Regions from separate parts of the Rhizobium sp. NLR8a genome, predicted to be linked through region 3. Evidence: riboswitches for the same ligand, from Rfam matches in the RefSeq annotation. Region 3 holds a riboswitch; each other region holds the start of a gene.
The links. Region 3 has a riboswitch for cobalamin ahead of nrdH (glutaredoxin-like protein NrdH). Riboswitches for the same ligand answer to the same signal wherever they lie in the genome.
Positions count from the first base shown of each region.

Region 1 (10,701 bases), on a different contig from region 3:
GCCGAGCGCCGAACCGATCGCGGTGCCGCGGATGATGGGCGCAATCATCTCCTTGAATTCCTGGCGCGAAGGCAAGAGACCCGATACCTTGGCCATCAGCACCGTGCGTGTCGACTCTCCCTCGAGATTGCGCAGGATTTCAGCGACGCCGAAGACGCCGACGGCGAGCGCCACGAAATTCAGGCCGTCCGCATATTCACGGATTCCGAGCGTGAAACGCGGCGTGCCGGTATAGATATCGGTGCCGACAAGGCCGAGCAGCAGCCCGAGCGCCACCATCGCCAGCGCCTTGACGACCGAGCCGTGCGCCAGCGCGATCGAGGAAACGAGGCCGACGATCATCAACGAGAAATATTCAGCCGATCCGAATTGCAGTGCGATGTCGGTCAGCGGCGGCGCGAAGACCGCAACGAGAAAGGTCGAGACCGTTCCGGCGAAGAACGAGCCGAGGGCCGCGATCGCCAGCGCCGCCCCCGCCCTGCCCTTGCGCGCCATCTGGTAGCCGTCGATCGCGGTGACGGCAGAGGAGGATTCGCCCGGCATGTTGATGAGGATCGCCGTTGTCGAGCCGCCATATTGCGCGCCATAATAGATGCCGGCGAGCATGATGAGCGAGGAGACCGGCTCGAGCTGGAAGGTGATCGGCAAGAGCATGGCGATCGTCGCCGTGGCGCCGATGCCGGGCAGCACGCCGATCAGCGTGCCGAGCAGCACGCCGATCAGGCAGAAGAGAAGATTGTCGAACGTTGCCGCCGTCGCAAAGCCGAGCGCGAGATTGCTGAAAAGATCCACCATCGCCTCCTAGAACCGGACCCAGGGGCCGAAGCGTTCGAACGGCAGTCCGAGCCCATAGCTGAAGACGGCGACCGAAAAGATTGTCAGCAGCAGCGACAGGATGACCGCGAATACCAGGTTCATCTTGCGCGACGCAAAGCAGGCGATGAAGGCTGTGAAGAACAGCGCCGGCGCAAATCCAAGCCCGCGCACCGTCAATCCGAAGAAGACGGGAGCCGGCAGAATGAAGAGCATGCCGCGCCAGGCGAAGGGATCGACCGGCTCCCCCTCCACACGCAGCGCCTGAAAGAAGATGATCGCGCCGAGAAGTATCAGTGCGCAGGCAAGGATAAACGGGAAATAACCGGGACCCATCCGCAAAGCCGTACCCAGGTCGAGCCCGACCGACTGATAGGCAAAGAAAGTGCCGGTCGCGACGAAAAGCGCGCCGCAGATCGCATTGGTGCTATCGAGACTGATGGATTTCATAGTGTCTCCTGGAGTTGGAGATGGTTCACGTGACGCGCTGCTGCCGCGATTGCCGCTCATCCGCCTGCCGGCACCTTCTCCCCGCTTGCGGGGAGAAGGGAACATGCCGCAAGCCTCTCGCCTTTTCCGCAATTGCTCAGGGCAGGTCCCCTCTCCCCGTTTTCGGGGAGAGGGTTATGATGAGGGGCTATTCCTGGCACATCCCTCACTAGTCCGCGTATTCCCCGGCGGCCTCGATCACCGGCTTCCAGCGGGCGATTTCGCTTTCGAGCTTGGCTTTCAAAGCAGCAGGCGTTGCATCTGCATCGGAGGACGGCGCCGTGCCGAGTTCGGCGAAGCGGGCGCCGACATTCGGATCCTTCAGCGCCAGCTGCAGCGACTTCGACAGGCGTTCGTTAATCGCGGCCGGCGTACCCTTCGGCGTGTAGATGCCGTGCCAGATGCCGACTTCGAAGCCCGGCAGGCCAGCTTCGACAGCCGTCGGTACATCCTTCAGCACGTCGAGGCGCTTCGGCGAAGTCACCGCATAGGCCTTGATCGTGCCGCCCTTAATCTGTTTCGTGGTGTTGGTGGTCTGGTCGCACATAATATCAACCTGGCCGCCGAGCAGATCCGTCATCGCCGGGCCGGTTCCTTTGTAAGGAACGGTCGTGAGCTGCGTCTGAATGGCGCTCATGAACATCATGCCGCAGAGATGCGAAGCCGCACCGATACCGGCATTGGCGACGGTGACCTTGTCCTTGTTGGCCTTGACGTAATCGATCAGGCCCTTGAGATCGGTCGGCTCGAAATCCTTGCGCGCGACAATCGTCATCGGCACCTCGGTGACAAGGCCGACATACTCGAAGGCGCCGAGCGTGTCGTAGGCGAGCTTGCGATAGAGCGTGGCGCTTGTCGCCATGCCGATATGGTGCAAAAGAATGGTGTAGCCATCGGGGTCAGCGTTCGCCACCCGGCCGGCGCCGAGCGTGCCGCCGGCACCGCCGACATTTTCGACGACGATCTGCTGACCGAGATCCTTCGACATCGATTCAGCCACCAGCCGCGCGACGGTATCGGTCGGGCCGCCCGCCGCAAAGGGGACGACCATGGTGATGGTGCGCTCGGGATAGGTCTGCGCCGATGCGACACCGGCGAGAAGAGAAACCGCGGCAGCCGCGGTCAGGCCGAGCACGGCCTTCAGGATTTTCATCGTTTCCTCCCTGATGAAACAGCAAGCCCGCCGACACATCCTCCGCGCCGGGGATGACCTATTTGCCGCCGGGAGAAATCGAGCCGCAATCACTACCGTCGCTTCCGCAAGATGATTCTGCGGCAGTGCAATGCAGCATGGGTCGATTTGGAAACAAACGGCATGGGTGATGGGTGGATTTCCACCCAACGCGCAACGTTCCAGGGCTGCGGCACCGTTGCCCCGGAGAATCACCGGAACCCGAACTCAGCTTTCGGTGGTCAGTATCCGCTTATCGAGGCCGTATTTTTGCATCTTTTCGTACAGGGTCTTGCGGGAGATGCCGAGGGATTCATAAACCGGCCTGAGGCTGCCGCCATGCGCCACCAGCGCGCTGGCGATAATCCCTCGCTCGAATTCGGCAACCCGCTCCGCAAGCCCGGTTGCCTCCTCGGTCTGCCGTCCACCATTGTCGAGCCCAAGGACCAGACGGTCGGCGGCATTCCTCAACTCACGCACATTGCCGGGCCAGTCGCGCTGGGCGATGTCGGAGATCACCTCCGGCAGCACGGCCACCTCGTCGCGGCCGTAGCGGGCGGCCGCTTCCCGCACCAGCTGCAGGAAGAGCAGCGGAACGTCTGCCCGCCGCTGCGATAGCGACGGCACATGCAGCGTTGCGACGTTCAGTCGGTAGAGGAGATCGGCGCGGAAGCGGCCAGCGGCTACCTCCGCCTCCAGATCCACCTTGCTCGTCGCGATGAAGCGCACGTCGAGCGGCACGACCTCGTTCGATCCGAGCCTGGAGATCACCCGCTCCTGCAACACCCGCAGGAACTTCGCCTGCAGGTCGAAGGGCATCGAGCCGATCTCGTCGAGCAGGATGGTGCCGCCGCGCCCATGTTCGAACTTGCCGTAACGCGGCCTGACAGCGCCGGGAAAGGCGCCGGCCTCATGGCCGAAGAGCTCGCTCTCGATCAGGTTCGCCGGCAGGGCGGCACAATTGATCGCAATGAACGGCCGGCTCGCCCGGGCGCTGATATCGTGAAGTGCACGCGCCACGACCTCCTTGCCCGCCCCGGTCTCGCCGACGATGAGCGTATCGGCATCGCTGGCGCCGATTGCGCGGATGCGGTAGCGCAGATCCACCATTACCTGGGTGCGCCCCGGCAGCCGCGCCTCGATATCGTCGCGTTTGCCGGCGACCGCCTTCAGCAGCCGGTTCTCAAGCACGAGACCGCGCCGCTCCATCGCCCGGCGAATGACGCCGGCGAGCATTTCAGTCGTGAACGGCTTCTCGATGAAATCATAGGCGCCTTCACGCATCGCCTTGACCGCTAGCTGTACATCGCCGTGGCCGGTGACGAGGATAACGGGCACCTCCTGATCGATTTCACGAATCTTCTGCATCAAAGTCATGCCGTCCATGCCGGGCATGCGGATATCGCTGACGACGACGCCGGGAAAACTGTAGCCGATCAGTTCCAGCACATGATCGCCGCTCGAAAAAGTTTCGACGCTGAAGCCGGAGAGCTCCAGCGCCTGCGCCGTCGAGCGGCGCAGTTCCTCCTCGTCGTCGACAAGCAGGATCTTGGCTTCGTTCATTCGGCTGCCTCCGGCATCAGCCCAGCCGCCGATTGCAGCTCGACGCGGAACACCGCGCCCCCTTCAGGATGATTGGCGGCAGTCAGGCTGCCGCCGAAATCCTTGATGATATTGTAGGAGATCGAAAGCCCGAGGCCGAGCCCCTTGCCCACACCCTTGGTCGTGAAGAAGGGGTCGAAGATGCGCTCGGCGATTGCCGCCGGCACCCCGGGTCCGTGATCGCGCACCGTCAGCACCACCTTGCCGGCCGCCTCGAAGGCCGAAACCTCGATGCGCCTGTCATCCAGTCCTTCAACCGCATCGGCCGCATTGGAGATCACATTCACCAGCACCTGCTGCAGCCGTACCGAACCGGCGCGCACCACCGGCGGCCGCGTTCCGAGATCGAGCCGGAGCTCGGCGTCCGCCGCCTTCAGCCGCCAGGCGATGATCTCCAGCGTGTCGCGCATCGCCTCGTCGAGGGGGACCGGCCCGAGCTTCTCATTCGGTTTGCGGGCGAAGTTGCGCAGGTGCCGGCTGATCGAGGCCATGCGGTCGATCAGCCCGCCGATCCGCCTTATATTGTCGCGCGCCTCCTCCGTTCGCCCTCGATCGATCAGAACGGCAGCGCTGTCCGTATAGGTCTTGGCGGCGGCGAGCGGCTGATTGAATTCATGCGAAAGGGCAGCCGACATCTGCCCGAGCCCGGCGAGTTTGCCCGCCTGGATGAGATCGGCCTGGGTCTGGCGAAGCTGCTGCTCGGTCAACCGCCGCTCGGCGATCTCCTCCTCGATGCGGCTGTTGACGCGGGCAAGATCCGCCGTGCGCTCCTCCACCCGCCGCTCCAGCTCGCCCCGCGCTTCGGCCTGCATCAACATGCGCTCGGCAAGCCGCGCCCGCCGCTGGCGAATGACCGCCACAGCAAGGCCTGCGATGCAAAGGATGAGAAAGACGGCGACAAGCGCGGTGCGCGCCTGGGCGCGGATGGAACTCGTCTCCATCAGCACATTCACCGTCCAGTCCTCGGCCGGCATATAATGCGACAGCACCAGATACTCGCTTGCGCCCCGATCGCTCGCAAGCGTCATCAGATCATGCGGCTCGAAGCGATGACGCGTCACCGGCAGCGCCGTCAGCTTCGCATTGGCATAGCGCCGCGACGCCTCGGTGCGGGCGATACGGTCGGCCGTCAGCGGCAGGATCGCGCCATAGAGCCATTCCGGGCTGCCGGACATGAAGATGATGCCCTCGGGATCGGAGACGAAGATCTTGTATTCGCCGCCGCTCCAGGAGGATTCGATCATGTCGATATCGACCTTGAAGACGATGACACCGCGAATATCCGCGCCGACCCTGATCGGGGCAGAGAAATAGTAGCCGCGCTTTAGCGATGTGGTGCCGAGAGCATAAAACCGCGCCTGCCGGCCTTCGATCGCCTCCTGGAAATAAGGCCGGTAATTGAAATTCTGGCCGACGAAGCTCCCCGGTCCATCGTAATTGCTCGCCGCGATCGTCTCCCCGTCCGGCTTCACCACATAGATGTCGGAAGATTTTAAGAGCCCGTTGATCTCCTTGAGATAGAGATTGGCCGCATCACGCAGTGCCATGTCGTCGGGCGCGCTGACCAGTTCCTTGATATCGTCGTGATCGGCGATCAGCGCCGGCAGCGCCTCGTAGCGGTTGAGGTGGCCGCTGAGCGCCGAGACGGCAAGGCGTAGCGCCGTTCCCGCCTGAGCGGAAGCCTCCTCCATATAGGCGCGCGTCGCAATCGCGCTTCCATAGGTGAAGAAGGCGAAGATGACGAGCGGCACCAGCAGCAGCGCCGCGGTAGCACGATATCTCGAAGACAGATCCGGCTCCTCCCTTTCTGCCTTCACTCCCCAGCAAGGCATGCCCGACGGCTCAGTCTAATGAGGCAAGCGAAGATTTCCAAGAGCTCGCCGAAACTTGACACTCGGCAGGGACGGATGTCCTATTGCTGCACCGCAAGGAGACCCGTTCATGAGCGACGACCAGACGCCCGCCGACAGCAAGCTCACAAACTCCAAGCGCCGCTGGGCATCCGAGGGCAAGTTCCTGACCGGCCGCATCAGCCGTCCCGAGGCCGAGCGCCTGCCGCCCGGCCAGCACCTCGTCAAGAACTGGCCGGTGCTCGATCTCGGCCAGCAACCGGTCATTTCAACCGGGAGCTGGCGGCTTGAAGTACGCGGCCTGGTCGAAACGACACTCACCCTCACCTGGACGGAATTCCAGGCGATCCAGCAGAGCACCAGGATCAGCGACATCCACTGCGTCACCACCTGGTCGCGCTACGATAACAAATGGAACGGCGTTTCGACGCGGGATCTGCTCGATCGCGCCATGCCGAGGCCGGAAGCAGCCTACGTGATGCTGACGAGCTACGACGGCTACACCACCAATCTGCCGCTCGCCGATTTCGCCGCCGAGGATGCGATCCTGGCGACCTCCTGGGAAGGCCTGCCGCTGACACCGGAGCACGGAGGCCCGTTGCGGCTCGTCGTGCCGCATCTCTATTTCTGGAAGAGCGCCAAATGGCTGCGCCGCATCGAGTTAATCGCCGCCGACGAGGCCGGCTTCTGGGAAAAGAACGGCTACCATATGTATGGCGATCCGTGGAGCGAGCAGCGCTATTCCGACGACTGAGCCTTCGGCCGCGAGACGCGACGAAGCGCGAGAACGGCCAGACCGAACAGAGCGGCCAACCCCGTCAGTGACGCCATGCTGGCAGGATGAAGCGGCACCTTGCTCCAGCTCGGCTTGATAATATCGGCGGTGTTGAAAGCCTCACCGCTGAACTGGCAGGTGATGAAGGCAAGTCCGCGGCCCGCCATGTCGGCGTCGATGGCCGAGATGATTTCGCCCGCCGCGGTTGCCTCTCGCGGCATCTCACGCATCGCCATCAGCACGGCTTTCGTCGCCGCGAGATAGGCATGGGCGCATTCGTTGAAAGGGCTTTCCTCGTCCGTCACGCTGCCCGGCATCCGGCCCCAGAGGCAATAGGAATACTGGATTTCCGAGTAGTTCAGGACACGCCGGAACGATTCGTTCGTATCGGCCGCCCGCGACGCCAGCATGCTGATGCTGCTGCGATACTCCGAAATGACCGCCATCTCGCCGTGGGAAATTGCCGGAATATCGAGCCCGGGATGAGAGCCGCCAGAGTTGCTCCCATGAGCGAGAGCATTTCCGATAAACATTGGCAACAGGCTCGCGATGAGACCGAGAAAAGCAAACCTGCCGATATGCCGCATCACCGGAACGCCGGCCGCAGACCGCTCTTGGCGGCAAGACGTCTTTCGGCCAGCGCTCCGAAAACCAGACCGAGCGTTGCCCAAAGGATCGCGTGCATTCCGAGCGTGGTCGTGCGGAACCGCCAGAGCACGATCGCCGAGAAATTCTCGGGCACCTCATTGATCGGCGGCAGCAGATAAAGCACGAAGCCGATGAAGACGAGATAGGCGACGCCGGCGATAATCGCGCCGTTCCAGAGACCGAAGCGCTCGCCAAGGCGGCGCGACAGCGCGATCGCGGCAATCAGCGACGCGAGCGAAACAACGATCATAAGGAAGAACAGTTCGGTCCTGGCGCCGATCGTATCGGGATTGCCGACAGCCGGCGGGTTGGCCGGATATTTGATGGCGGGAACGAGCACGACCGCCACGAAGGCGGCAATGGCGATGACGGCCGAGGTGCCGCGCGCCGATAGGCTGCTGAAGCGGCCGTGCACGAAGGCGAAGGCGAGCGAAAAAAGCCCGCCGACGGCGATGCTGTAGGCCATGACGCCTGTGAAAAGGCCGAGGCCGGCCTGCGTGGCCCGGCTGACGATTTCAGGTTCGGCAGCTTCGCCCGCCGCCTGGGCGCTCGCTTCCTCGAAGGCGATTGCCGCATCGACCAGCGGCTCGCCGAAGGTATGGGCGAAGGCGAAAACGAGGATGCCAGCAATCAGGCCCGCGAGCATGCCGCGAAGCAGAAGCTTTCCAACCATGTCAGTATTCCCCCTTGTCGCGCAAAACTGTGCAGCGGTTTTGCGATAACGACATGCGTAAAACAAAGACCTAAAGCGCGAGAAGCGAATCCGAAAGATCGCGATGCGCTTTAGTGGCAGGGAAATCCGAGGAGATGGCGGCCGTCATGCACGAATTCGTGCACATACATGCCGTTGAACAGCGCCATCGCGCCCTCCTCGGTGCCGACGAAATAAAGAACGATGAGCATCAGCAGACCGCCGAAGATCGCCCAGGGAAGGATTTCCCCTACAGGGATCGGCGCCGGCGCCGCGACAGGCGCGAAAGTGGTGTCAGACATGTATTCCTCCGGAATGACGCGTTCAGTCGAAAGAGTGTTGTGCGGCAGGGTCTGACTTCCAGCGTGAAGAAGTTTCGACACGCTGGTCACAGTGGCGCGACCGCGCCGGATTTCCACCGGCTTCCAAACCCGCAACAGCACGGTTATATCTGCACGCCGAAGAGACTGTCAACGAAACTTCACGAAGCCGGCAAAGGCCGTCCCCATCCCGTCATCGGAGATCAGAACAATCGTGAATATGCGCCTCACCTGGATCTGCCACGGCGCGACGTCGGCGAACCGCAAGGCCCAGTTTCCGCTCGACGAACCGCTGGAAGAAAAGGCCGTGGAAGAAGCAGCCAGGATGGCCGCCCTCCCCCACGCCGATCGTATTGTCACAAGCCCCGCCATGCGCGCCCTCCAGACGGCTGAGGCGCTCCGTCTCGAAGCGCAGATTGATCCGTCGCTTCGAGATTGCGACCATGGCCGCTGGGCTGGCAGGCCGATCGAGGCGATCGAGGCGGAAGAGCCGGAAAACCTCACGGCCTGGATGACCGAGCCGGGGGTGGCCCCTCACGGCGGCGAGAGTGTTTTCGACCTGCGAAAGCGCGTCGCTGGCTGGATGGATGCCCAGTCCGCCCGAAGCGGTCACGTGATCGCCATCAGCCACGCGGCCGTCATCCGGGCTGCAGTCGCCCACGTGCTTCAGGCGCCACCCTCCTCCTTCTGGCTGAGCGACGTCGAGCCACTCGCCATCCTTCGGATGACCAGCAACGGAAGCCGCTGGTCGCTGCGCTTCCAGCATTAGAGATTCCTTATTTTATCCAGCCTTGCACAAGCAAATCGCGTCATTGCTGTTGAACCCGGTTTTGCGGGGACTACTTCCTTGTCCCAAGGAGATGGAAGAATGACATATGATTGGAGTGGAGAGCGTACACGGCGCCTGCGGTTGATGCGCGTCGCCACGTTCACGGTTTTGGCCGGTCTCATCCTCAGCGTTCCGCTGCTGATCGTCACCGCCTGAAGCACTGGAAAAGGCGAGCGATGCGTCAGCACGCTCGCCTTCGTTCTTCTGGGCATCTTTTCGGCCCAATCACCTGTAGCAACATTCTTCCTGAACGGGACCGGCGAAACAGCCGCAGTGCCGGTCCTGGCCGCATCGCAACGCTATCCGTCTGCCGGCGGCTCACTGCAAACCGCCCCCTCCGATAATTCGCCTTCTGGTTTCAACGAACATTTCAGACTTTCGTGATATCTCGGCGCGGGTGGAGTTGGAGAAGGCATAATGCCGGTGTTTTTCCAGAGCAGAGCCGGAAGGCAATGCATGTCGATCGTCGGTTTGGGGATTACCCTCTGGCTCCTAGCTACATTGCTGCGGTTCGACGACAGCCTGGTTTCCTTCATGACCGCTTTCCGTGAATACGGCGCCGACAAGCTCGTTCTGGGACTCGGCATCGCCGGCACCATGAGCTTCATCTACTCGGTGCTGCGTATTGCCGATCTGCGCAAGGAAATGGAACTGCGCGCCGCCGCCCAGGCAAAGGCCGACTGGACGGCAACGCACGACCATCTGACCAAGCTGCCGAACCGCTATGCCTTCGAGCGCAAAATCCTCTCACGGCCGGTCAGAAGCGACGAGGCCGAAATCGAGGAATGGAACCAAAACGTCACCATCTTCTCCGTCGACCTCGACGGCTTCAAAAAGGTCAACGATCTCGTCGGCCACAAGGGCGGCGACGTCTTGTTGGTCGAAGTTGCCAAACGCATCTGCGCGCTCGGCAATGCCGATTGCGTCTACCGCTTCGGCGGTGACGAATTCATCGTCGTCGCCTTTGCCCTGACGACACAACGCGAGGAGCGCTTCGCCAAGCTGCTGATCCAGGCCGTCACCCGCCCGATTCATATCGATGGTTTTGCCGTCGAAGTCGGCGCCAGCGTCGGCTACGATCGTTGGGTCGAGGGCAGCGAGCCGCTGGAAGACGCCGCCCACCGTGCCGATCTCGCCATGTATGAGGCCAAATCACGCGGCCCCAACCATCATCTCGTCTTCGAAAATTCGATGCAGGATAGGGTAACGGAACGCGCCTCCTTGGAAACCAGACTGCGCGCCGCGATCGCCAATAAGGCGATCAAGCCTTTCTATCAACCGCTGATTGATCTGAAGACCGGCCAGCTTTGCGGTTTCGAAGCCCTCGCGCGCTGGATCGGCGAGGATGGCGTCAACATTCCGCCGACTGTTTTCATCGACATTGCCGAGGAAACCGGGATGATCACCGCCTTGTTCGAGGATCTCCTTGCGCAGGCCTGCAGCGATGCGCTCACCTGGCCGGAGCATGTCACGTTGTCCTTCAACGTCTCGCCGGTGCAGATGGAAGACAGGC
Region 1 covers NZ_JABDWI010000006.1:353,832-364,532, reverse strand. The annotation lists gene HJC04_RS14075 (tripartite tricarboxylate transporter permease) at 1-792, opposite strand, end outside; gene HJC04_RS14070 (tripartite tricarboxylate transporter TctB family protein) at 802-1,263, opposite strand; gene HJC04_RS14065 (tripartite tricarboxylate transporter substrate-binding protein) at 1,472-2,455, opposite strand; gene HJC04_RS14060 (sigma-54 dependent transcriptional regulator) at 2,702-4,036, opposite strand; gene HJC04_RS14055 (sensor histidine kinase) at 4,033-5,907, opposite strand; gene HJC04_RS14050 (sulfite oxidase-like oxidoreductase) at 6,017-6,679, shown strand; gene HJC04_RS14045 (hypothetical protein) at 6,664-7,233, opposite strand; gene HJC04_RS14040 (CbtA family protein) at 7,287-8,021, opposite strand; gene HJC04_RS14035 (CbtB domain-containing protein) at 8,132-8,341, opposite strand; cobalamin riboswitch at 8,367-8,517, opposite strand; gene HJC04_RS14030 (histidine phosphatase family protein) at 8,574-9,128, shown strand; gene HJC04_RS14025 (bifunctional diguanylate cyclase/phosphodiesterase) at 9,606-10,701, shown strand, end outside.
Region 1: another riboswitch for cobalamin. It lies ahead of HJC04_RS14035 (CbtB domain-containing protein); the one in region 3 lies ahead of nrdH (glutaredoxin-like protein NrdH).

Region 2 (10,701 bases), on a different contig from region 3:
CACTGAGCCATGCCTGGTATCGGCCTGCTATCTGCTGGGCGCCCCATGAGCTTCTCATACCAGATGAGTGCCTCGTCAAAGTCGGAAACGGTGGCGGAAGCGAAGATGCTCTGTACTGCTATTGAAGTGGTGGTCATGTCGTACTCCTTTGTTGGACAAATGGATGTCGTGCAGGAGTTCTCGATTTCGACAGGCCGCGCAAAAAAGCTCGCAGTCAACACAAAACTTTTGAGCGCTGTTCTTCAAGGTGGTGCCGTTCTGCCTCCGACCAACACAATCCGATAGCGACCGTGAAAGCTTCCGCCGCCTCGACATGCCTTCCGAGATCGGCGCAAATTTGCGCTCGGGCCGTCCAGTACGGCAGGTAGTCGGCCATTCGCGGGTCGCCGGCAAGCGCATATATGTCACCAAGGGCCGCGTCCGCCTGCCCTATCCGCACGAGAGCCACGGACCGATTGAGCGTCACGACGGGCGACGGAGCAATCCTGCCCAGCACATCATAGAGGGAAACGACGGCCTGCCAGTTTGAGATGCCGCTCAAACGGCGCACGACATGGGCAGATTGGATGGCCGCCTCAATCTGGTAGCGGCCAGTCGCACCCTTTGCGTTGGCGTCTCGCAGGAGACCCTCGGCGAGGCGCAATTGCTCGTGATCCCAAAGTCCGACATCCTGGCTGTCCAGCGGTACGAATGCACCGGAGGGGCCCCTGCGGGATGATCGCCGCGCCTCCGTATAAAGCATCAGCGCAAGAAGACCTTTCGGCTCCGGCTCGTGCGGAAGCAGGGATACGACCACGCTTGCAAGCCAGATTGCCTCTTGTCCAAGCGCTTCCGCCCTGTCGATGTCCATCCACCCGCTGGTATAGGCGGCGTAGATGGAGGCGAGTATCGGCGGCAGCCGGTGCGATAGTTCCTCCTTTTCCGGCACGAGGAACGGAATTTTCCCATCCCTGATCCTCGCCTTGGCTCTTACGAGCCTCTGGCCCATGGCCCTTGGAGAGACGAGAAACCGCGCGGCGATGTCTGCAGCGGTCAGGCCCAGCACGGTCTGGAGGATCAGCGGCGTTCGCGCGGAGGCATCGATGCCAGGATGTGCGCAGGCAAACATGAGCGCCAGTCGCCTGTCCGCAATTTCCTCATCCATTTCCGCCGCTGCCGAGAGTTCCTCGGCGATGAGGGTAAGACGATCGGCGCTCTTCGCCTTCACTTTGTCCTTGCGCCAGTCGTCGAGCTTGCGCCTGCGCGCGATCGTCAACAGCCAGGCATCGGGGTTATCGGGCACGCCATCGACAGGCCATTTTTCGAGAGCCGTGAGGAAAGCAGTCGCGAGCGCATCCTCGGCGGACGCGATATCACCCAAGCGCGCGCCAAGATAGGCGACGAGGCGACCATAGCTCTCGCGCGCCACTCGCTCTGCTACACCTCGGGCAACGGTGGAACCCGAAACCGTCATCCTGCATGTTCCGACGCATCCCTGATGCGACGAACCTCAACCGTTCCCCAGGACGCAGCAGGGCAGCGCGCCGCCCATTTGTTGGCTTCGTCCATATCGGCAACGTCTATGATAAAGTACCCACCGAACTGTTCGCGAACATCCGCATAAGGGCCGTCCAGAACACTGACGTCATTCCCTTGAACGCGAACGACACTCGCCTCAGAGGAACCGACCAGGGCATTGCTGGAGACGAATGCTGCCGCTTTCTCCAGCGCTTGCTGATAGGCATACATCTGGCCCATGAAGCGCGCCATGTCCTCGGGCGCTATGGACTTCCCGGCAGCTTCGTCCGCATGCAGCATCAGCATGTAGCGCATTTGCTTTATCCCCAGTGAAAACCAATCCCCAGCAGGAGCGAGCTGGGAGAATAACAATTCGGATGAAGAAGGGAACTGCTGTTAACGGCTGCAGTGTCCGTCGCCGGGGCAACGCTGTTGCCCGCATCTTCTGGATAAAATCCCGAAAATGCGCTAGGAATTGATCCAAGCTTATTAAGAGAAATACCTTAAGAGACAAGGTACGGCGAATGGACGCCACCTTTGACCGATCGACACTTTCTCACTTCCGGACGATGCCGTGAAACGCCGAAACCTGTCTCTTGCTCTTGTGCTTGCGCTGGCATCGCCGGCTGCCGCACAGAGCAGCGCCGTCTGCAACGACCTGCGTGGTCGCCTGGCCGACCTACCACGATCGATCGGCAACAATAACGGGCAGGAAGCGCGCCAATATGCCAGCGCAATCGCCGAGCAGAACCTCGAGCTGCGCAAGGTCCGCAACGATCTGCGCAGCTATGGCTGCACCTCGGGTAGCATGGTGGTGATCGGCGGCGAGAATGCCGATTTTTGCGCCGAGCTTTCTGATGCCGAAGCCCGGATGGTCGACAATATCCGTTATCTCCAGGATCAGCGCGACGAGTTGCGCAGCCAGGCCGGCGATGACGACGCGCGCCGGGAATTGACGGCGGCACTCGAACGCAATGGCTGCAGCAGCGACAATTTCTATGCCCCGACCGAGCGCAGCGCCAGCGATCCTGCCCCAAGCGTCGAGGAACAGGCGATGCGCACCGACACCTTCATCCCGCTTGGCGGCGGTGAAGAGGCCGATCCATTTTACGGCCTGCCGAGGGCCGAAATGTTTTCGCCGGTCAGCACCATTTGCGTTCGCAGCTGCGACGGCGGCTTCTTCCCGATCAGCTCGAACACCACCTCGGTCGATTTCGGCCGCGATGCGCAGACCTGCGCCAAGATGTGCCCCGGCATCGAGACCGAGCTCTTCTATCGCGACGTGACCAGCACCGAAGCCTCGAACATGATCTCGGTCGCAACAGGCGCGCCCTATAGCGCCATGAAGAACGCCTTTGCCTACAAGAACCGCGCTCCCGGCGAGAAAAATACCTGCGCCTGCAATCTGACCGCCTATTACGAGGAGATGCGCGGCAAGCAGACCCTGAGCGAACCGCCGCAGCAGGGCTCGATCACGACGGTCCGCACCAATCCGCCGGCGAAAGATACTGCGGCAGCAGCAGTCCCGCCGCAGCCATCCGTTCCCGAACGTCCCTACGACCCCACGCAGAACAAGGTCCGTCAGGTCGGCCCGCAATTCCTTGCTGGCGACCAGGGCTCGATCGACCTTGCCAATCCGGCGACGCCGGGCCCGCAACCACAACAGCAGTAATTGCTAAGGGTCGTTGCGTCCCCATCCGTCGTGGAAAACCAGTTCCTCGAGCGGCAGCCGCTGCCGCCAGCCTTTGACCGAGAGTTCCGGTTCATCATAAAGCCGATCGACAAAGCCGGCGCATAGCCAGGCGACCACCTCGATATGCTCGGGTATGCCGAGAATTGATTTCAGGTCGCCTTCACGAAAGATGCTGACCCAGCCGATGCCGACCCCTTCGGCGCGGGCCGCAAGCCAGAGGTTCTGGATGGCGCAAACGGTCGAATAGGAATCCATCCGCGGATTGTGCGTCCGTCCCAGCACCACGCTGCCGCCGCGAGTGGGATCGCAGGTCACGCATATGCCGAGCGGCGCCTCCACGATGCCTTCGAGCTTGAGGGATCGATAGGCCTGCCGCCGCTCGCCTTCGAACATCGACGCCGCCTCTTCGTTGGCGTTGGCAAAGGCGTCGCGCACGCGCGCACGGACAGCTGGACTATTCACCAGAATGAAATTCCATGGCTGCATGAAGCCGACCGACGGCGCATGATGGGCGGCTGTCAGGAGCCGCGCCACGATGTCGTCGGGCAACGGATCGGGCAGGAACTGGCTGCGCACGTCACGCCGCGTCATGATCGCGTGATACACGGCTTCGCGCTCGGCCAGCGAAAAACCGGACGCCGCCGAAAGGGCATCCGCATCAAAGGGTCGCATCGTCAAATCCCCAACAACGCAACCGCCCGCCGTCCGCGCGGGTTGGGTCTATCTCGCCAGGCCGGTCTTCTGACTTGGCTTCATCCATCTGCCGCAGCCTTCCCGGCAAAAGCCAGTGGCGCGATGAAGCGGCAGACGTCGGCCTTACAGCGTTGGGCACGTTCCGGCCTTGCACCGGATTCCCGATTCTCCCGCCTGGACGGCGGGCACCTGACGGCGCATCTATTTCAGGAAACCGACGCGGCGGCAAGTGCACGCAGACCGAACCTGAAACCACGGCTGCATATGGCTGATCGAGGGGCGGATCACCGGGCAGACAACCCCCTCCTCGGCGATCTTTTGGTCGCAGGAGGAAACAGCCTCTGTGTGCCCGCCCATCCTCCTCTACTTTATGATTTATTCACACATCAAATCCACACTGCCTTTGCGCGTTTTGGGTCGCAAACTCCGACATGGGCATGAGCGCTCGTGATGTGACCGTCAGCGTCGATGCCGTGCTGATATGCCGGTCGCGAAGATGGTCGACCGAGCCGCAATTCCAGGCTCCACGGATGTTCCAATTCTTGAAAACGATGCCCCTGACAGCCAAGCTGGCGGCGATTATCGTTGCCGTCAATCTCTGCGGCATTTCCGCCTTGGCCACCTATACATGGATGTATGAAACCCGGGCGCTGGTTGATGGCGCCCACGCAAATTGGTCCAAGGATGCGGAGCAGTTTGCATCTCTGGCCGCCGGCGGCGTCAAATGGGGCAAGGCGAACGCCGTTCGCGAGGCTTATTCGCTGTATCGTGACGATCCCTCGCTCGATCTTGTGCAATTTGCCGCATTCAACGCAGAGCTCGCTGCCGTCGACAGCTGGACCCGCGACGGCGTTTCCGGTTTGCCAACGCCGGCCGACCTGGCGACCCGCCTCAGCGCAAAACCCGACAAAACGACGATCGATGACAGCGGAATGTCCGCCGGTTTGGTCACGATTATCGCGCCGCTGCCGCTGGACAAGTCGGGCAAGACAACCGGCTACATCGTCACGAACTGGTCTGTCGAAAAAATCACTTCCGAAGTCCGCCAGAAGGTCCTCGTTTCGCTGCTCACGCAGTCCGCCATCACCGCTCTCGCCGTCATCGCTTTCCTCCTCGCCATGCGCAGCCTCGTTGGCAGGCCGCTCAGGATCCTCAGCAAACGAATTGGCGCGCTGCAGAATGGCGACCTCGCCTCCTCCGTCGCCTACAAGGAGAATGGCGACGAAATCGGCTTCCTCGCCCGTGCGCTGGAGGTCTTCCGTCACGAGGCGATCGCAAAGGTCGAAAGAGAGCAAGTCACTGCCGAGCAGACCGCCTCGTTCGACGCCGAACGGGCCCGCAACGCATTGCTGACGGAAGAAGCCGGCAACAGGCAACGGCTGGTGATGACCACTCTTGCGAACGCATTGGAAAGACTGGCCGCCGGCGACTTCTCGATCCAGCTTGCCGATCTCGGCCCTGAATTCGATAAATTGCGGCAGGACTTCAACAACATGGTCCAGGCCGTCGCAGCCGCGCTGACAGAGATAAAGATCGCTTCCGTCGCGGTTGAGGGCGGATCGAGCGAGCTGGCTTCCTCCGCAGATCAGCTGGCCAAACGGACCGAACAGCAGGCGGCAGCACTGGAACAGACCGCTGCGGCACTAGATGAAGTGACGACGACAGTCAAAACATCGTCGCAGCGGGCTGAAAATGCTGGACAATTGGTCGAGGAAACCAAGCGAGGTGCTCACGTCTCGGCGACGGTGGTGCGCGACGCGATCGGCGCGATGGACCGGATCCAAACCTCCTCCAGTCAGATCGGCCGCATCATCGGCGTCATCGACGAAATCGCATTCCAGACGAATCTGCTGGCGCTGAATGCCGGCGTCGAGGCCGCACGCGCCGGCGAGGCCGGCAAGGGATTTGCGGTTGTCGCACAGGAGGTTCGTGAACTCGCCCAGCGCTCGGCAAATGCGGCAAAGGAAATCAAGAACCTGATCAACGTTTCCGGCCAAGAGGTTGCTGCCGGCGTCGGGCTGGTGAACGAGACTGGCGACGCTCTCCTGAAGATCGAGGAGCAGATCAACCGCATCAGCGACAGCATCGCTACCCTCGTTCAGTCCTATCGCGAGCAGGCGACCGGTCTGCAGGAAATCAACGGCGCGATCAACCAGATGGATCATGCGACGCAGCAGAACGCGGCCATGGTCGAAGAAACGAACGCGGCCTGCCAAGAGCTGCTGTCGCAGGGACGCCGGCTGCAGGATTCGGCCGGCCGGTTCCTCGTCGGCGCATCCTTGGCGAGTCAGCCCAGGCCGGTCCAGCCGAGCGCCAGTCAATCTCGTCCGGAAACCAGAACCGTCGTGCCGCGGCTTGCAGGAAATGCAGCCGTTGCCGCTTCTCCCGGTGCCTGGGAGGAGTTCTGACGCCGCCCCCCCGACGAGACTTTATTTTTCAGCAACTGATCACAGGAAGGGAACAGTTATGAAGAGAGTTGTGACCGCATTGCTTTTCACCTCTGCCGCTATCGTCGCGCCCATGAGCGTATCGATGGCTGAGGATGCCAAGCTTGCCCCTATCGCCGACTACGTGAAGAGCGACGTGAAGCCCTGGCTGAACGATCCCGCCATCATCGAGGCCATCAAGGCGCAGGACACTGCGAACGCCAAGCTGAGCGAAGCCGACATCGACGCTCTCGACAAGAAATGGCGTGGCGAGGTCGACGGTTCCGACCATTCCATGATCGATGGCGTGCTTGGCAATGCGCTGTCGAAATTCCTTCAGGCGAAGAAAGAAGCGTCTGGCGGCAAGATTACCGAGATCTTTGTCATGGACGCAAAAGGGCTGAATGTCGGTCAAAGCGACGTCACCTCCGACTACTGGCAGGGCGACGAGGCGAAATTCCAGAAGTCCTTCGGCGCCGGCAAGGATGCCGTCTTTGTCGACGAGATCGAAAAGGACGAATCGACCCAGACACTGCAGTCGCAGGCAAGCATCACGATCTCGGACGAAGCGGGAACGCCGATCGGCGCGGTCACCGTCGGCGTGAACGTCGACGCCCTCTGATTTCGGCATATGCATTTTTCGCGCGAATTATAGACCGTATGGCCCGGAAGTGGACGCTTCCGGGCCATACGCTTTGCCTCCCGAACCAGGAAGCCGCTCCCTCGAACGGTGGTTTCAGCTCGCAAATTTTGCGTGACAATGGACGGCGGCGACGCTACATACGCGCCATGTCGACGACTTCAATTTACGCCTCGCGATTTTATTCGTACCGCTGCTCTCAGCGGATGCGGGTCCGTGCGTAACTGAATTCGACGCGACGACCACCCGAACAGCCGCTAGTCTACCTGGCGGCTTTTTTGTTCCGCACGGTATGACCAAACAGGAGCCATGCCGTGTCCGATACCATCGATGATCTGCGTATCCTCGAGATCACCCCACTGACCAAACCCGCCGATATCATCGCGGAAATTCCCCGAACCGCTTCAGTCAGCGAGACGGTGACCAGCAACCGCAGTGCCATCCACCAGATCCTCAAGGCTGAAGACGACCGCCTGATCGTCGTCATCGGCCCCTGCTCCATCCACGATCCGGTTGCCGCGCTCGAATATGCCTCGCGGCTGGCCGAGCAGCGACAGCGCTTCTCCAGTGATCTGGAAATCGTCATGCGCGTCTATTTCGAAAAGCCCCGCACCACGGTCGGCTGGAAAGGTTTGATGAACGACCCGCACCTCGATGGCAGCTACCGTATCGAGGAAGGACTGAGGACTGCCAGACGCCTGCTGCTCGACATCAATGCGATGGGCCTTCCCGCCGGCGTCGAATTCCTTGAGACGATCACGCCGCAATACATTGCCGACCTCGTCAGCTGGGGCGCGATTGGCGCGCGCACGACCGAGAGCCAGATCCACCGCCAGCTCGCCTCCGGCCTCTCCTGTCCGATCGGCTTCAAGAACGGCACCGACGGCGGCGCACGCGTCGCGCTCGACGCGATCCTGGCCGCTTCACAGCCGCATCACTTCCCGGCCGTCACCAAGGACGGACAGGCGGCAATCGCTTCGACAAAGGGTAATGAGGACTGCCACATCATTCTGCGCGGCGGCAAGCGGCCGAATTACGAGGCGGCTGATGTCGAAGCCGTCACAGCGGAATGCCTTAAACTCGGCGTCGTCCCCCGCATCCTCATCGACGCCAGCCATGCCAATAGTGGCAAGGATCCGATGAACCAGCCGCTCGTCGTCCATTCCGTGGCCTCGCAGATCGCCGCCGGAAACCATCATATCAAGGGCATGATGGTAGAAAGCAACCTTGTCGCCGGCCGCCAGGATCTCGTTCCCGGCAAGCCGCTGGTCTACGGCCAGTCGATCACCGATGGCTGCATCGACTGGGATATGTCTGTTGGCGTGCTGGAAGATCTGGCGAAAGCTGCCCGCGAGCGGCGCAAGGCAGCCGTCGCAGCCTGACAGACAACATCAAGCACGGCGAGCAGACCCACCGCCTAACAGGGCGGTGGGGCCAACCCCGTTATCTCACGGCTACGCCTACCGGATACGGCTCATAACTCACGCCCAGTTGATCGATCCAAGTTCCGATTTGAAACTGGCACGAGCAACGTGGGTTACTAACCCACCGCCCGCCATCATGGGTGGGGTCCGGGCCTGATCAGCAGCACGCGGAATAGGAGCAGATTTAATAGAGCAGCCATGGATCCGTTGAATCGGGCTCGTGTTCAGTCGCGACCCTGTAATAGGTACGCATATCGTCGCGCTCTTTTTCGTAAGTCCACTTCAAGCCCCATCTGCATTCGTCCGTCATGCACTCACGGCTCTTCGATTCGAACATATCGAGTTGAAATTCCTCGCCATTGATTTCGCCGGTGATCGAGCCGGTTTTCCCCTTATCCTTCGATATGAGTTCAAACGCCCCTGCTCGACCATCCAGACAGTAGATCTTCCCGCGATAGGTTCGCTCGCCGGTCTCCAGCTTCCAGAAATTTGTCTTCACCTGCGACACGCTGTAGCGACCCTTGCATTGCTGCCTTTCGGCCGAGCCAATCTCAATCGTTCCCCCCGTCTGCTCACTCTCGTTACTTGCGATCACCTTTCCGAGCACCGGAGTACCCGTTGCGAGGTAGCTTCCCTCGACCCCGCGGACAAAAAGATATGAACATCCTGCGAGCGTGAAACCCATTCCCACCACGGAGCCGGCGATCGTGAAACCACGCAGCGTCCACGCCCATCTCAAGACAGCCAGCAAGTCTATACCTCCAGATTCATCCTCAGTAGGCGGTCTCTCGATATCATCAAATTCCCACCGCCCCATCATCAAATGGCGGTGCGCCGCTTTCAAGATCTCACCGGAAAATACCTGACATAGGCAAACTCATCACCATCCGGTGACCAGCAGGGCACGTTGATCGTGCCCTGCCCGCCGAAAAGCTCGAACAGCGTCTTCAGGTTGCCGCCGTCCATATCCATCAGCCGCAGCCGCACGTCGAGGTCGCGCGGATGGTCGAAAACCGATGGGTCGTAGGACAGGATCAGCACCTTGTCATTGCTGGGTGACGGATGGGCGAACCAGTTCACTTGATCATCCGAAGTCACCTGTTGGAGACCCGTGCCATCGGGGTGGATGCGCCAGATCTGCATCAGCCCGGTGCGGCTGGAGTTGAAATAGATCCATTGCCCGTCGGCGGAATAATCCGGCCCGTCGTTACGACCCTCGCCATGGGTCAGCCGCGTCTCGACGCCGCCATCGACGGAGATGGTATAGATATCGAAGAGGTCGTCGCGAATGCCGCAATAGGCCAGCTGACGCCCGTCCGGCGACCAGCCGTGCCAGTAGGATGGCTGGTTTTGAGTGACGAGCCGCGGCGTGCCGCCTTCGATCGGCAGGATATAGATCGCTGACTTGCCGAATTCGGTCTTGTCGGAGATGACGATCTCGGTGCCATCAGGCGAGATACCATGGTCATTGTTGCAGTTGACGGCAAAGCCGGTATCGACCTTGACTACCTCGCCGCCATTGAGCGGCAGCCGGAAGAGCAGCCCGTCGCCGTTGAGCAGGAGATAGGAACCATCGGGCGAGAAGTTCGGCGCTTCCACCAGCCTGTCCGTCTGCCAGACCTCGCGAGCCCTGCCCGTCCTGACATTGTAGATCTCGACCGAGCTTCGCATATTGCCTCCCCGATATGTCGATTACGTCAGCGATCGCGGAATCGGTTGGTGATCGGATAGCGCCGGTCGCGGCCGAAGTTCTTCTTGGTGATCTTCACGCCCGGCGCCGATTGCCGGCGCTTGTATTCGGCGAGATAGAGCAGGTGCTCTACCCGGTGAACGGTCGCGACGTCATGGCCGCGCGCGACGATCTCCTCAACCGCCATCTCCTTCTCCACCAGGCACTCGAGAATATCGTCGAGAACGGGATAAGGAGGCAGCGAGTCCTGGTCCTTCTGATCGGGACGCAGCTCGGCCGATGGCGCCTTGTCGATGATATTCTGCGGGATTACCTCGCCCGACGGCCCCAGCGCAGTCGGCGGCACATTCTCGTTGCGCCAGCGCGCCAGCGCATAGACCTGCATCTTGTAGAGGTCCTTGATCGGATTGAAGCCACCGTTCATGTCACCATAGAGCGTGGCGTAGCCGACCGACATTTCCGATTTGTTGCCCGTCGTCACCACCATCGCGCCGAACTTGTTGGAGATCGCCATCAGGATGACGCCGCGCGCGCGGCTCTGCAAGTTCTCCTCGGTGATACCACTCTCTGTACCCTCGAAGAGGTTGGACAGCGCGCTGCTGAATCCGGTTACTGGCTGCTCGATCGGTACGATGTCA
Region 2 covers NZ_JABDWI010000017.1:70,988-81,688, reverse strand. The annotation lists gene HJC04_RS27995 (VOC family protein) at 1-137, opposite strand, end outside; gene HJC04_RS27990 (RNA polymerase sigma factor) at 215-1,453, opposite strand; gene HJC04_RS27985 (YciI family protein) at 1,450-1,812, opposite strand; gene HJC04_RS27980 (DUF2865 domain-containing protein) at 2,072-3,169, shown strand; gene bluB (5,6-dimethylbenzimidazole synthase) at 3,173-3,862, opposite strand; cobalamin riboswitch at 3,904-4,091, opposite strand; gene HJC04_RS27970 (HAMP domain-containing methyl-accepting chemotaxis protein) at 4,414-6,291, shown strand; gene HJC04_RS27965 (hypothetical protein) at 6,350-6,931, shown strand; gene HJC04_RS27960 (3-deoxy-7-phosphoheptulonate synthase) at 7,264-8,331, shown strand; gene HJC04_RS27955 (hypothetical protein) at 8,558-9,124, opposite strand; gene HJC04_RS27950 (hypothetical protein) at 9,214-10,044, opposite strand; gene HJC04_RS27945 (NAD+ synthase) at 10,071-10,701, opposite strand, start outside.
Region 2: another riboswitch for cobalamin. It lies ahead of bluB (5,6-dimethylbenzimidazole synthase); the one in region 3 lies ahead of nrdH (glutaredoxin-like protein NrdH).

Region 3 (10,701 bases):
GCGGAAGTGGTCGATGGCCAGCGGAATGTCGGCCGCCATGGTTTCGCGGATCGGCTTGCCGTTGTCCCAGGTTTCGGCCTGGGCGAGCAGTTCCAGCTTGTCCTCCATCCGCTGGGCGATCTTCATGAGGATATTGGAGCGCTCGGAAGCCGAAGTCCGGCCCCATTTTTCCTTGGCCGCGTGGGCCGCATCCAGCGCGAGATTGATGTCCTTTTCATCGGAGCGCGGGATGTCGCAGAGTTTTCCGCCTGTGACCGGCGTCACGTTTTCAAAGTATCTGCCTTCGACCGGCTCGCGCCATTCGCCGCCGATATAGTTGCCGTATTTCAGCTTGAACGGCGATTCCACGATTTTCTGATGAAGCATGTCATCCTCCCTTGATGATCCAGGTTCCAATCGAACCAGTGGGAGCAAAATGTGCGCGTTTTGCCGAAGGGAACAGGGTGGAGGATCAATACCGCAGCGCACACTGTCGCAGACATGCGACAGGGTCGCGTTTTGATTGCGATGTCCTATGGAACCGCTGGCGCCTGGTTTAATGCAGGCCCAACTTCTTCATCTTCCGGTGGAGCGTGGCGCGGCTGATCCCGAGGGCGATCGCCGCCTGTGAGACATTGCCGCTGGTGCGCGACAGCGCTCGCAGCAGGGCCGCTTTTTCCGCTTCCACAATCTCTTCCTGTTGTGAGACGGCGGCTTCATGGAGCGCATCGGCGGCGGGGATGCCGGCCGCGATCCGTTTGTCGTCCAATTGCAGCGCGATCCGGGCGGCGCGGGTGGCGCCAAGGACAAGGTCATGCCTGTCGACGGCAAGCAGGGCGGCGGCGGAATTCGCGCTCGTCGGGACCATCAGGAAACGGGCGCCGGCAAAGGCCGATCGAAAGAGATTGAGCTCGATGCGCATCGCCGCGTCGCGCACGGTCTGCGTGAGGATCGCCAGCGTCATCTCGTTGACCTCGTCGCGGCAGGTGGAGATGTCTAGTGCAGCGGCGAGTTCGCCGCGATGATCGCGGATCGGGGCCGTCGTGCAACTCAGGCGGATATTCGAGCAGAAGAAATGTTGATCCCGAAAAATGGCGACGGAACGCTCGTCGGCAAGGGCGGTTCCGATGCCGTTGGTGCCCATGCTCGCCTCGGTCCATACCGAGCCGGTCCATAGGCCAAGATCATAGAAATCCTTGTCGTCGCCGGCAGAGCCCCGGCGCTCCAGCGCAATGCCCTTCCTGTCCGTCAGAAGAATGCAGCAGCCGGCCCTGCCGACCGTGGTAAAGAGGCGGTCAAGTTCCTCGGTTGCGCCGGCGATCAGCTGTTCCGACTGTTTACGAGCGTCAAGAAATTCCTGGTCGGTAAGACGCACCGGCGGGCGTTCGTCCTCGGGAACGAGGCGATGCATGGTCATACACCGCCGCCACGACGCGACGATCGGAGAACTCGCAGCAGCGGAATTCCGTTGCGCAGAGGTATAGACATGCTCCGCATGTGCTGACTGTTCCTGCATCTGCTCCTCCCACGGAACTTCAGCATAGTCTGATGGAAAAGCGGCCGGTTTGCAATTGCACGCTCGGCGGCCTCCCTCTTCGCCCTTGGTGATCAGACGCAGTGCTGAAAAGCTTCAAGGATGGTCGCACGACATCGTGCTCCACTTCATTGATCTAGATCTGGTTCAAGACCAACGATGTCTATCGCGACAGCCGGGCCTCGATGCCGCGCGCGGCTGCCCTGCCGGTCGCAAGGCAGGCGGTGAGGAGATAACCGCCGGTCGGCGCCTCCCAGTCGAGCATCTCGCCGGCGACGAAGGTGCCCGGCAGCGCCTTCAGCATGAAGCCTTCGTCGATGCTGGTCCAGCGGATGCCACCTGCAGAGGAGATCGCCTCGGCGATCGGCCTCGTATCGAGAACCGGTACCGGCAGAGCCTTGATCGCGCCGGCGAGACGTTCGGGATCGGTCCAGTCGCGGGCGGGCGCGAGTTCGCGCAGCAATGCCGCCTTGACGCCGTCAAGCCCAGCGCCCTTGCGCAGGCGGTTTGAAAAGCTCGACTTGGTGTCCTGCCGCCTCAAGTCGCGCGCCAGCCTTTCTGTCGTCCGGCCCGGGGCGAGGTCAAGCGTCAGGGCAGCGTTGCCGTGGTGCTGCAGCCGGTCGCGGAGGCTGGCCGCATGGGCGTAGACCAGGCTGCCTTCGATGCCGCTGCCGGTGATGACGAACTCGCCGGGAAAGGTGCCGGCTTCGGATGTGGCGGTGACCGACTTGACGGGCTCGCCGGCGAAACGCGTACTGAAGCTGGCGCTCCAGCCGACGACGAAGCCGCAATTGGCGGGCCGGAAGGCGTCGATTTCGACGCCTCTCTCGGTCAGCCACGGCAGCCAGGCCGCATCCGAGCCAAGGCGCGGCCAACTTGCGCCGCCAAGCGCCAGCAGGGCGGCGTCGCAATGGGCGATGCTACGCCCTTCCGGCGTTTCGAAAACGTAACCGTCTTCGACAAGGCCGGTCCAGCGGTGGCGGGTGCGCAACGCAACCCCCCGCTCTTCCAGCCGTTTGAGCCAGGCACGCAGCAAAGGAGAAGCCTTCATCACCTTCGGGAAAACCCGGCCGGAGGAGCCGACGAAGGTCTCGGTACCAAGCCCTGCGGCCCAATCCCTGATATCACCGGGAGTAAAGGCATCGAGAGCGGGACGCAGACGGGCTGAAGCCGTTCCGAAGCGCGTAACGAAACGGGCATAGTCCTCCGAATGGGTGATGTTGAGGCCTGATTTGCCGGCCAGCAGGAACTTGCGAGCGAAGGTCGGCATGGCGTCATAGATCGTTACCGCATGGCCGGAGAGCGACAGCAGCTCGGCAGCTGCAAGACCCGCGGGGCCGCCGCCGATGATCGCAATCCGTTTCTGGCTCATGATGTCTTCGCCCGATTCCTTCCGGCGCAGTTTTGCCGCGGGCGCCGATCACCTGCAAGAGTACAGGTTCGTCAATGGTGAGAATGTGTGCACTGACCGTGGTCGGCGAGAACCTCGATGACGCGGCATTGGTCGACGCGGCCGTGGCCGCAGCTCTCCACCATCATTTCCAGCTCGGCCTTCAAAGCCATCAGGCTGCGGATGCGCTGCTCGACTTCGGCGAGGCGAGCCTTGGCGATGGCGTCGGCCGAGGCGCAGGACTGGTTTGGATCATCCTGCAATGTGAGCAGCGTGCGAATTGCCTCGATCTCGAAACCGAGCTCTCGGGCATGACGAATGAAAGTGAGGCGGCTGATATCGGCAGGTTCGAAGGATCGCTGGTTGCCTTCGCTGCGGCTCGGGGCCGCGAGCAGGCCGATGCTCTCGTAATAGCGCACCGTCGGCACCTTGACGCCGCTTCGGCGGGCCGCTTCGCCAATCGTAATCTTTTTCATGATTTTCTCTTGCACCTCTAGTCGCTAGAGGATGTAGGAGGGGTGCTTCTGTTTGACAAGGAAGCGCATCATGGTTGAGACGAGCGAGACACGATACAGGGTCGGCGGCATGGATTGCGCTGCCTGCGCGACCAAGATCGATACCGCGGTCAGGCGCGTAGCAGGTGTTGTCGATGTCTCCGTCTCGGTGGTGACGGGCACCATGACCGTCCGGCATGACGGCAGCAGCGATCTCAAGGCAGTCCAGAGGAAGGTGACGGGGCTTGGTTATTCCGTCTCGCCCTTTACCGGAAATGCGAAGCTCGCGCGTGAAGACCGCCCGCACCATCATCACGATCATACCGCTCATGATCACGACCATGCCCATGACGACGAGAAGGAAATTGACGGCCGGCATGGGGACGACCATGCGCCGATGGCCGGTCGCTGGTGGCGGAGCAGGAAGGGCCGGCTGACCATTTTTTCGGGTGCAGCGCTCGTTGCCGCCTATGCCGTCGGCCATGTGGTGCCGGCGAGTGCGTCCTACGCCTTCTTCGTCGCGATACTGGTCGGTCTGCTGCCGATTGCGCGGCGAGCCGTCATGGCGGCTTTGTCCGGCACGCCGTTTTCGATCGAGATGCTGATGACGATCGCCGCCGTCGGCGCCGTCATCATCAATGCGGGCGAGGAAGCGGCGACCGTCGTCTTCCTGTTCCTCGTCGGCGAGTTGCTCGAAGGCGTGGCGGCGGGCAAGGCGCGCGAAAGCATCCAGTCGCTGACGGCCCTGGTGCCGAAAACCGCGCTGCTCGAAGACAATGGCCAGATGCGGGAGGTGCCGGCGGAAAGCCTTGCCGTCGGCGCGGTCATCATGGTTCGCCCTGGCGACCGCATTTCGGCGGACGGCGTCATCGTCTCAGGCGAGAGTGCGATCGACGAGGCCCCGGTGACGGGCGAGAGCACGCCGGTGCGCAAGGGCGTCGATGCCGGCGTCTATGCCGGTACGGTCAACGGTGATGCGGTGCTCAGGGTTCGCGTCACGGCGGCCGCTGCCGACAATACCATCGCCCGCGTCGTCAAGCTGGTGGAAGAAGCGCAGGAATCGAAGGCGCCGACGGAGCGCTTCATCGATCGGTTCTCTCGCTATTACACGCCGGGCGTGGTCGTCGTCGCCGCACTTGTCGCGGTCGTTCCGCCGTTGTTTCTCGGCGGCGCGTGGGGTGAATGGATCTACAAAGGCCTTGCCATCCTGCTGATCGGCTGCCCCTGCGCGCTCGTCATTTCGACGCCGGCGGCGATCGCCGCTTCGCTGTCGGCGGGCGCGCGGCGCGGGCTCTTAATGAAGGGCGGCGCGGTGCTGGAGACGCTCGGCACGGTGACGATGGTCGCCTTCGACAAGACAGGCACGTTGACGGAAGGCAAGCCTCGGGTGACGGACATTGTTTCCTTCGGATTGGGCGAGGCGCAGCTCCTGTCGCGCGCGGCTGTGCTCGAGCAGGGCTCCAGCCATCCGCTGGCACTGGCGATTCTCCACCGCGCCAAGGCGGACGGCGTGCCCGTGCCGCCGGCCTTCGAACTGGAAGCGCTGCCGGGCAAGGGTGTCACCGGCAAGGTCGGCGGCGAGACATTGGATCTCTTGTCGCCGCCCGCCGCCCGCGAGTGCGGGGCGCTGAACGGGGAGCAGGAAGCGCGTATTGCAGGGCTCAATGATGAGGGCAAGAGCGTATCGGTGCTGCTCGTCAATGGCACTGCGGCCGGCCTGATCGCCATGCGCGACGAGCCGCGCGAGGATGCCGGGGCGGGGCTCTCCGCGCTCAAATTGGCCGGTGTCAAGGCGATGATGCTGACCGGCGACAACAAGCGGACGGCGGCAGCCGTCGCCGGCATGCTCGATATCGACTGGCGCGGCGAGATGATGCCCGAAGACAAGCAGCGGGTCGTCGGCGAATTGAAGCGTCAGGGCTTCGTCGTCGCCAAGGTCGGCGACGGCATCAACGACGCGCCGGCGCTCGCCGCCGCCGACATCGGTATCGCCATGGGCGGCGGCACCGATGTGGCGCTGGAGACCGCGGATGCCGCCGTGCTGCATGGACGCGTCGGCGACGTGGCGCGGATGATCGCGCTTTCCAAGCGGACGATGCGCAATATCCTTGAGAATATCACCATTGCGATCGGGCTGAAGGCTGTCTTCCTGGTGACGACGATCGCCGGCATGACCGGGCTCTGGCCGGCGATCCTCGCCGATACCGGTGCCACGGTGCTGGTGACGATCAACGCGCTCAGGCTGCTTCGTGTACGGGGATGAATGTTTTGCCGGTGGCGGTTTGAAGACCAGCGATTCGGGGCCGGTCATCCGTTAGGTCGGCGCTCAGTTTGCTGACAAGGTCTCATGCTCGGCCTTGTGCCGAGCATCTCACCACTGCAATTATCTGGCAGGAAAGCTCTTATTTTCAGAATGGACCTGGGTGGATCGTCGGCACAAGGCAGCACAAGGCCGAGGATGACGTCGCGGGTTTTGCGTCGTCTATCCGCAGCCTGGCAGCTGGCTATAGGCCAGCCCCACCACGGTCATCTCCAAGCCTGTTTTCGTTAAGCTTTCGTTGTCCATGTTTTTCACAGGAATGCAGCGATTTCAAACCTGCCGTAACGCAATGCACAAACCATCCGTTGACGTGAATTACGATTCGCGTACTATATCTAGTGTTCAAGGTTCCTTCGATTCGTGAGGATCGCGGGCTAAGACGGGAATACGGTGCGCTGCGCCATCATGGTGCGACAATGCCGGAGCTGCCCCCGCAACTGTAAGCGGCGAGCAACTGTCCGATTTCAGGTCACTGGAGCATGATGCTCCGGGAAGGCTGGGGCAGGGTGCTTCGACCCGTGAGCCAGGAGACCTGCCTCGAACGAAACGTCCACGGGCGGGGTGTCCGGAAGGTCGCGTGCATGAAGCGGAATGATCCGTGTCTGTTGCGCTGCCCCGAACGTCCGCATGAGCATTTCGGGGGTTTGAAGTCATGTCGAGAACATCAAAGCCGCCGCCCGTGCACATCCTGCGAGGGATGATGTCGGGCGTTTAAAGCGCCAACTTTGCCAGATCATTATCAAGCGTTGCCCCGGACGTCGCACGGCGCCCGATCCCAGTCCTGTGTCCTGCATTCACTGACATCACGAGGAAGATGATGAGCGTTACCGTTTACAGCAAGCCGGCCTGTGTCCAATGCACGGCCACTTACCGCGCCCTCGATCGCCTGGGCGTCGATTATGAGATCGTCGATATTTCCGAGGATGCCGAAGCGCTCGATCGCGTGCTTGGCATGGGCTACATGCAGGTTCCGGTCGTCGTTGCCGGCGAGCAGCATTGGGCGGGCTTCCGCCCCGACATGATCAGCGCGCTCTCCTGACCGGAGAAAAGCGGTGGGGCTGATCGTCTATTATTCCAGCCGATCCGGGAACACCCATCGTTTCGTCGAGAAGTTGGGATTGCGCGCGACGCGCATTCCCGTCGGCGCTGAAGACATCCACATTCGCGAACCCTATGTGCTGATCTCGCCCACCTATTGTGGGGACGGCGGCCCAGGGATCGTCAAGGGCGCCGTGCCCAAGCAGGTGATCCGTTTCCTCAAAGAGGCGGAAAACCGCTCCAACATCCGCGGCGTGATTGCCGCGGGCAACAGCAATTTTGGCGAGACCTACGGGCTTGCCGGCGACGTCATCTCGAAGAAGTGCCAGGTGCCGTACCTCTACCGGTTCGAGCTCCTGGGAACAGCCGAGGATGTCGCCAATGTCAAAGACGGGATGGGACGATTTTGGACACGGGAACAAATCTGACGCGGGATACAGGCGCAAAACCACTTAAAGCGGCCGAAACACTCGACTATCACGCACTGAACGCGATGCTGAACCTCTATGACGATGAGGGCAGGATCCAGCTCGACAAGGACCGCATGGCGGCCAAGCAGTATTTCCTGCAGCATGTGAACCAGAACACCGTGTTCTTTCACAATCTCCGGGAAAAGCTCGATTACCTCGTGACCGAGGGCTATTACGAGCGGGAGGTTCTCGACCAGTATTCCTTCAATTTCGTCCGCGGCCTGTTCGATCAGGCCTATGCGCGGAAATTCCGCTTCCCGACCTTCCTCGGCGCTTTCAAATATTACACCAGCTATACGCTGAAGACCTTCGACGGAAAGCGCTATCTCGAGCGCTATGAGGACCGCATCTGCATGGTGGCGCTGACCTTGGCGCGGGGCGATGAGGCGCTTGCCCGTGACATGGTCGACGAGATCATTTCCGGGCGTTTCCAGCCGGCGACGCCGACTTTCTTGAATGCCGGCAAGAAGCAGCGCGGCGAACTCGTTTCCTGCTTCCTGCTGCGGGTCGAGGACAATATGGAATCGATCGGCCGGTCGATCAATTCGGCACTGCAGCTATCGAAGCGCGGCGGCGGCGTGGCGCTGTCGCTGACGAATATCCGCGAGGCCGGCGCGCCGATCAAGCAGATCGAGAACCAGTCCTCCGGCATCATCCCGGTGATGAAGCTCTTGGAAGATAGCTTCTCCTACGCCAACCAGCTCGGCGCGCGCCAAGGCGCGGGCGCGGTCTATCTCAACGCGCATCATCCCGACATCATGCGTTTCCTCGACACCAAGCGCGAAAATGCCGATGAGAAGATCCGCATCAAGACGCTGTCGCTCGGCGTCGTCGTGCCTGATATCACCTTCGAGCTCGCCAGGAACAATGAGGACATGTACCTGTTCTCACCCTATGACGTGGAGCGGGTCTACGGCGTACCCTTCACCGAGATCTCGGTGACGGAAAAGTACCGGGAGATGGTGGCGGACGCCCGTATCTCGAAGAAGAAGATCAAGGCGCGGGAATTCTTCCAGGTGATCGCCGAAATCCAGTTCGAGAGCGGTTACCCCTACATCATGTTCGAGGACACGGTGAACCGGGCGAACCCGATCGCCGGCCGCATCTCCATGAGCAATCTCTGCTCGGAGATCCTGCAGGTGAGTGAGGCGAGCGAATATAATGACGACCTCTCCTATAAGGATCTCGGCAAGGACATTTCCTGCAATCTCGGCTCGCTGAACATTGCAGCGGCGATGGATTCAGCCGATTTCGGTAAGACGATCGAGACCTCGATCCGGGCGCTGACGGCGGTGTCGGACATGAGCCATATCGCCTCGGTTCCCTCGATCGAGAAAGGCAATGACGAGAGCCATGCGATTGGCCTCGGCCAGATGAACCTGCACGGCTATCTCGCCCGCGAACGCATCTTTTACGGCTCCGAGGAAGGCGTCGATTTCACCAACATCTATTTCTATACGGTGACCTACCACGCGATCCGCGCCTCGAACCTGCTGGCGGTCGAACGCGGCACCAGCTTCAAGGGCTTCGAGAATTCGAAATATGCCTCGGGGGAATATTTCAACAAATATACGGAGCAGGAATGGAAGCCGGCGACCGGAAAGGTGCAGGCGTTGTTCGACAAATCAGGCATCCCCGTTCCGACGAGGGAAGACTGGCTTGCGCTGAAGAAGGCGGTGATGGCCTCCGGCCTCTATAACCAGAACCTGCAGGCGGTGCCGCCGACGGGATCGATTTCCTATGTCAACCACTCGACCTCCTCGATCCATCCGATCGTCTCGAAGATCGAGATCCGCAAGGAAGGCAAGATCGGCCGCATCTATTATCCGGCGCCGTTCATGACCAGCGACAATCTCGACTTTTACCAGGACGCCTATGAGATCGGGCCGGAGAAGATCATCGATACCTACGCGGCGGCGACCCAGCACGTCGATCAGGGCCTGTCGCTGACCCTGTTCTTCCGCGACACGGCGACGACGCGCGATATCAACAAGGCGCAGATTTACGCCTGGAAGAAGGGCATCAAGACAATCTACTACATCCGCCTTCGCCAGATGGCGCTGTCGGGCACCGAGGTGCAGGGGTGTGTGTCTTGTACGCTGTGATTTGATTTCGGCCGCGAGCCTTTGCGCGAGTGGCCCCTCATCCGCCTGCCGGCACTTTCTCCCCGATGGGGAGAAGACATCTGCGGCAAGCGCGACATCCCCTTTCCCCTCGGAGAGAGGGTAGGGTGAGGCGGCTGCGAACGCCAACAATCTATTGGAAAGACATCATCATCATGAACATAGCCGTAAAGCCGATCAGCCGCGTCCGCGCCATCAACTGGAACCGCATCGAGGACGACAAGGATCTCGAAGTCTGGAATCGCCTCACCGGCAATTTCTGGCTGCCGGAGAAGGTGCCGCTGTCGAACGATATCCCCTCCTGGGCAACCCTGACTGCGGCCGAGCAGCAGCTCACGATCCGGGTCTTCACCGGATTGACGCTGCTCGACACGATCCAGAACGGCGTCGGCGCCGTCAAGCTGATGGAGGACGCGGCAACACCGCACGAGGAGGCAGTGCTCTCCAATATCTCCTTCATGGAGGCGGTGCATGCACGCTCCTATTCCTCGATCTTCTCGACGCTCTGCCTGACGCCAGATGTCGACGATGCCTATCGCTGGTCGGAAGAGAATGAATTCCTGCAGCGGAAATCGGCGCTGATCATGGAGCAATATGCCTCCGGCGATCCCTTGAAGAAGAAGGTCGCGAGCGTCTTCCTCGAGAGCTTCCTGTTCTATTCCGGCTTCTATCTGCCGATGTACTGGTCGAGCCGGGCAAAGCTCACCAATACGGCCGATATGATCCGGCTGATCATTCGGGACGAGGCGGTGCACGGCTATTATATCGGCTACAAGTTTCAGCGCGGACTGGAGCTGTTGTCCGAAGAGCGCCGGCAGGAGATCAAGGATTTCGCTTTCGACCTCTTGCTCGAACTCTACGACAACGAGGCGAGATATACCGAGGCGCTCTATGACGGCGTCGGGCTCAGCGAAGACGTCAAGAAGTTCCTGCATTACAACGCCAACAAGGCGTTGATGAACCTCGGCTACGAGGCGCTGTTCCCGACTGAGGCCTGCAAGGTCAATCCGGCGATCCTGTCGGCGCTGTCGCCGAATGCCGACGAGAACCACGACTTCTTCTCCGGCTCCGGGTCCTCCTATGTCATCGGCAAGGCAGTGGCTACCGAAGATGAAGACTGGGATTTCTGAGACTTAATTGCAGTCTCCCCTTATCTTTTGCTTCGCCATCGACCACATTCACGGAAACTGAATTCGGTATTCGTCGGCGATGCGGCGTAGTGGGGTTTCGATGTCCTCTTTTTTGAACAAGGCCGGGGCTGTTGTTGAAACGGACGAAGGCACCTGGCCGATCCGCAGGAGGCGGATCCTCGACTGGCTGGTGAACGAGACGCGCGGCGAGCGCTTTATCGAC
Region 3 covers NZ_JABDWI010000026.1:4,652-15,352, reverse strand. The annotation lists gene adh (aldehyde dehydrogenase) at 1-366, opposite strand, end outside; gene HJC04_RS31250 (helix-turn-helix domain-containing protein) at 536-1,495, opposite strand; gene HJC04_RS31245 (TIGR03862 family flavoprotein) at 1,677-2,885, opposite strand; gene HJC04_RS31240 (helix-turn-helix domain-containing protein) at 2,957-3,379, opposite strand; gene HJC04_RS31235 (heavy metal translocating P-type ATPase) at 3,450-5,660, shown strand; cobalamin riboswitch at 6,046-6,272, shown strand; gene nrdH (glutaredoxin-like protein NrdH) at 6,535-6,756, shown strand; gene nrdI (class Ib ribonucleoside-diphosphate reductase assembly flavoprotein NrdI) at 6,770-7,183, shown strand; gene nrdE (class 1b ribonucleoside-diphosphate reductase subunit alpha) at 7,162-9,330, shown strand; gene nrdF (class 1b ribonucleoside-diphosphate reductase subunit beta) at 9,504-10,478, shown strand; gene HJC04_RS31210 (adenylate/guanylate cyclase domain-containing protein) at 10,579-10,701, shown strand, end outside.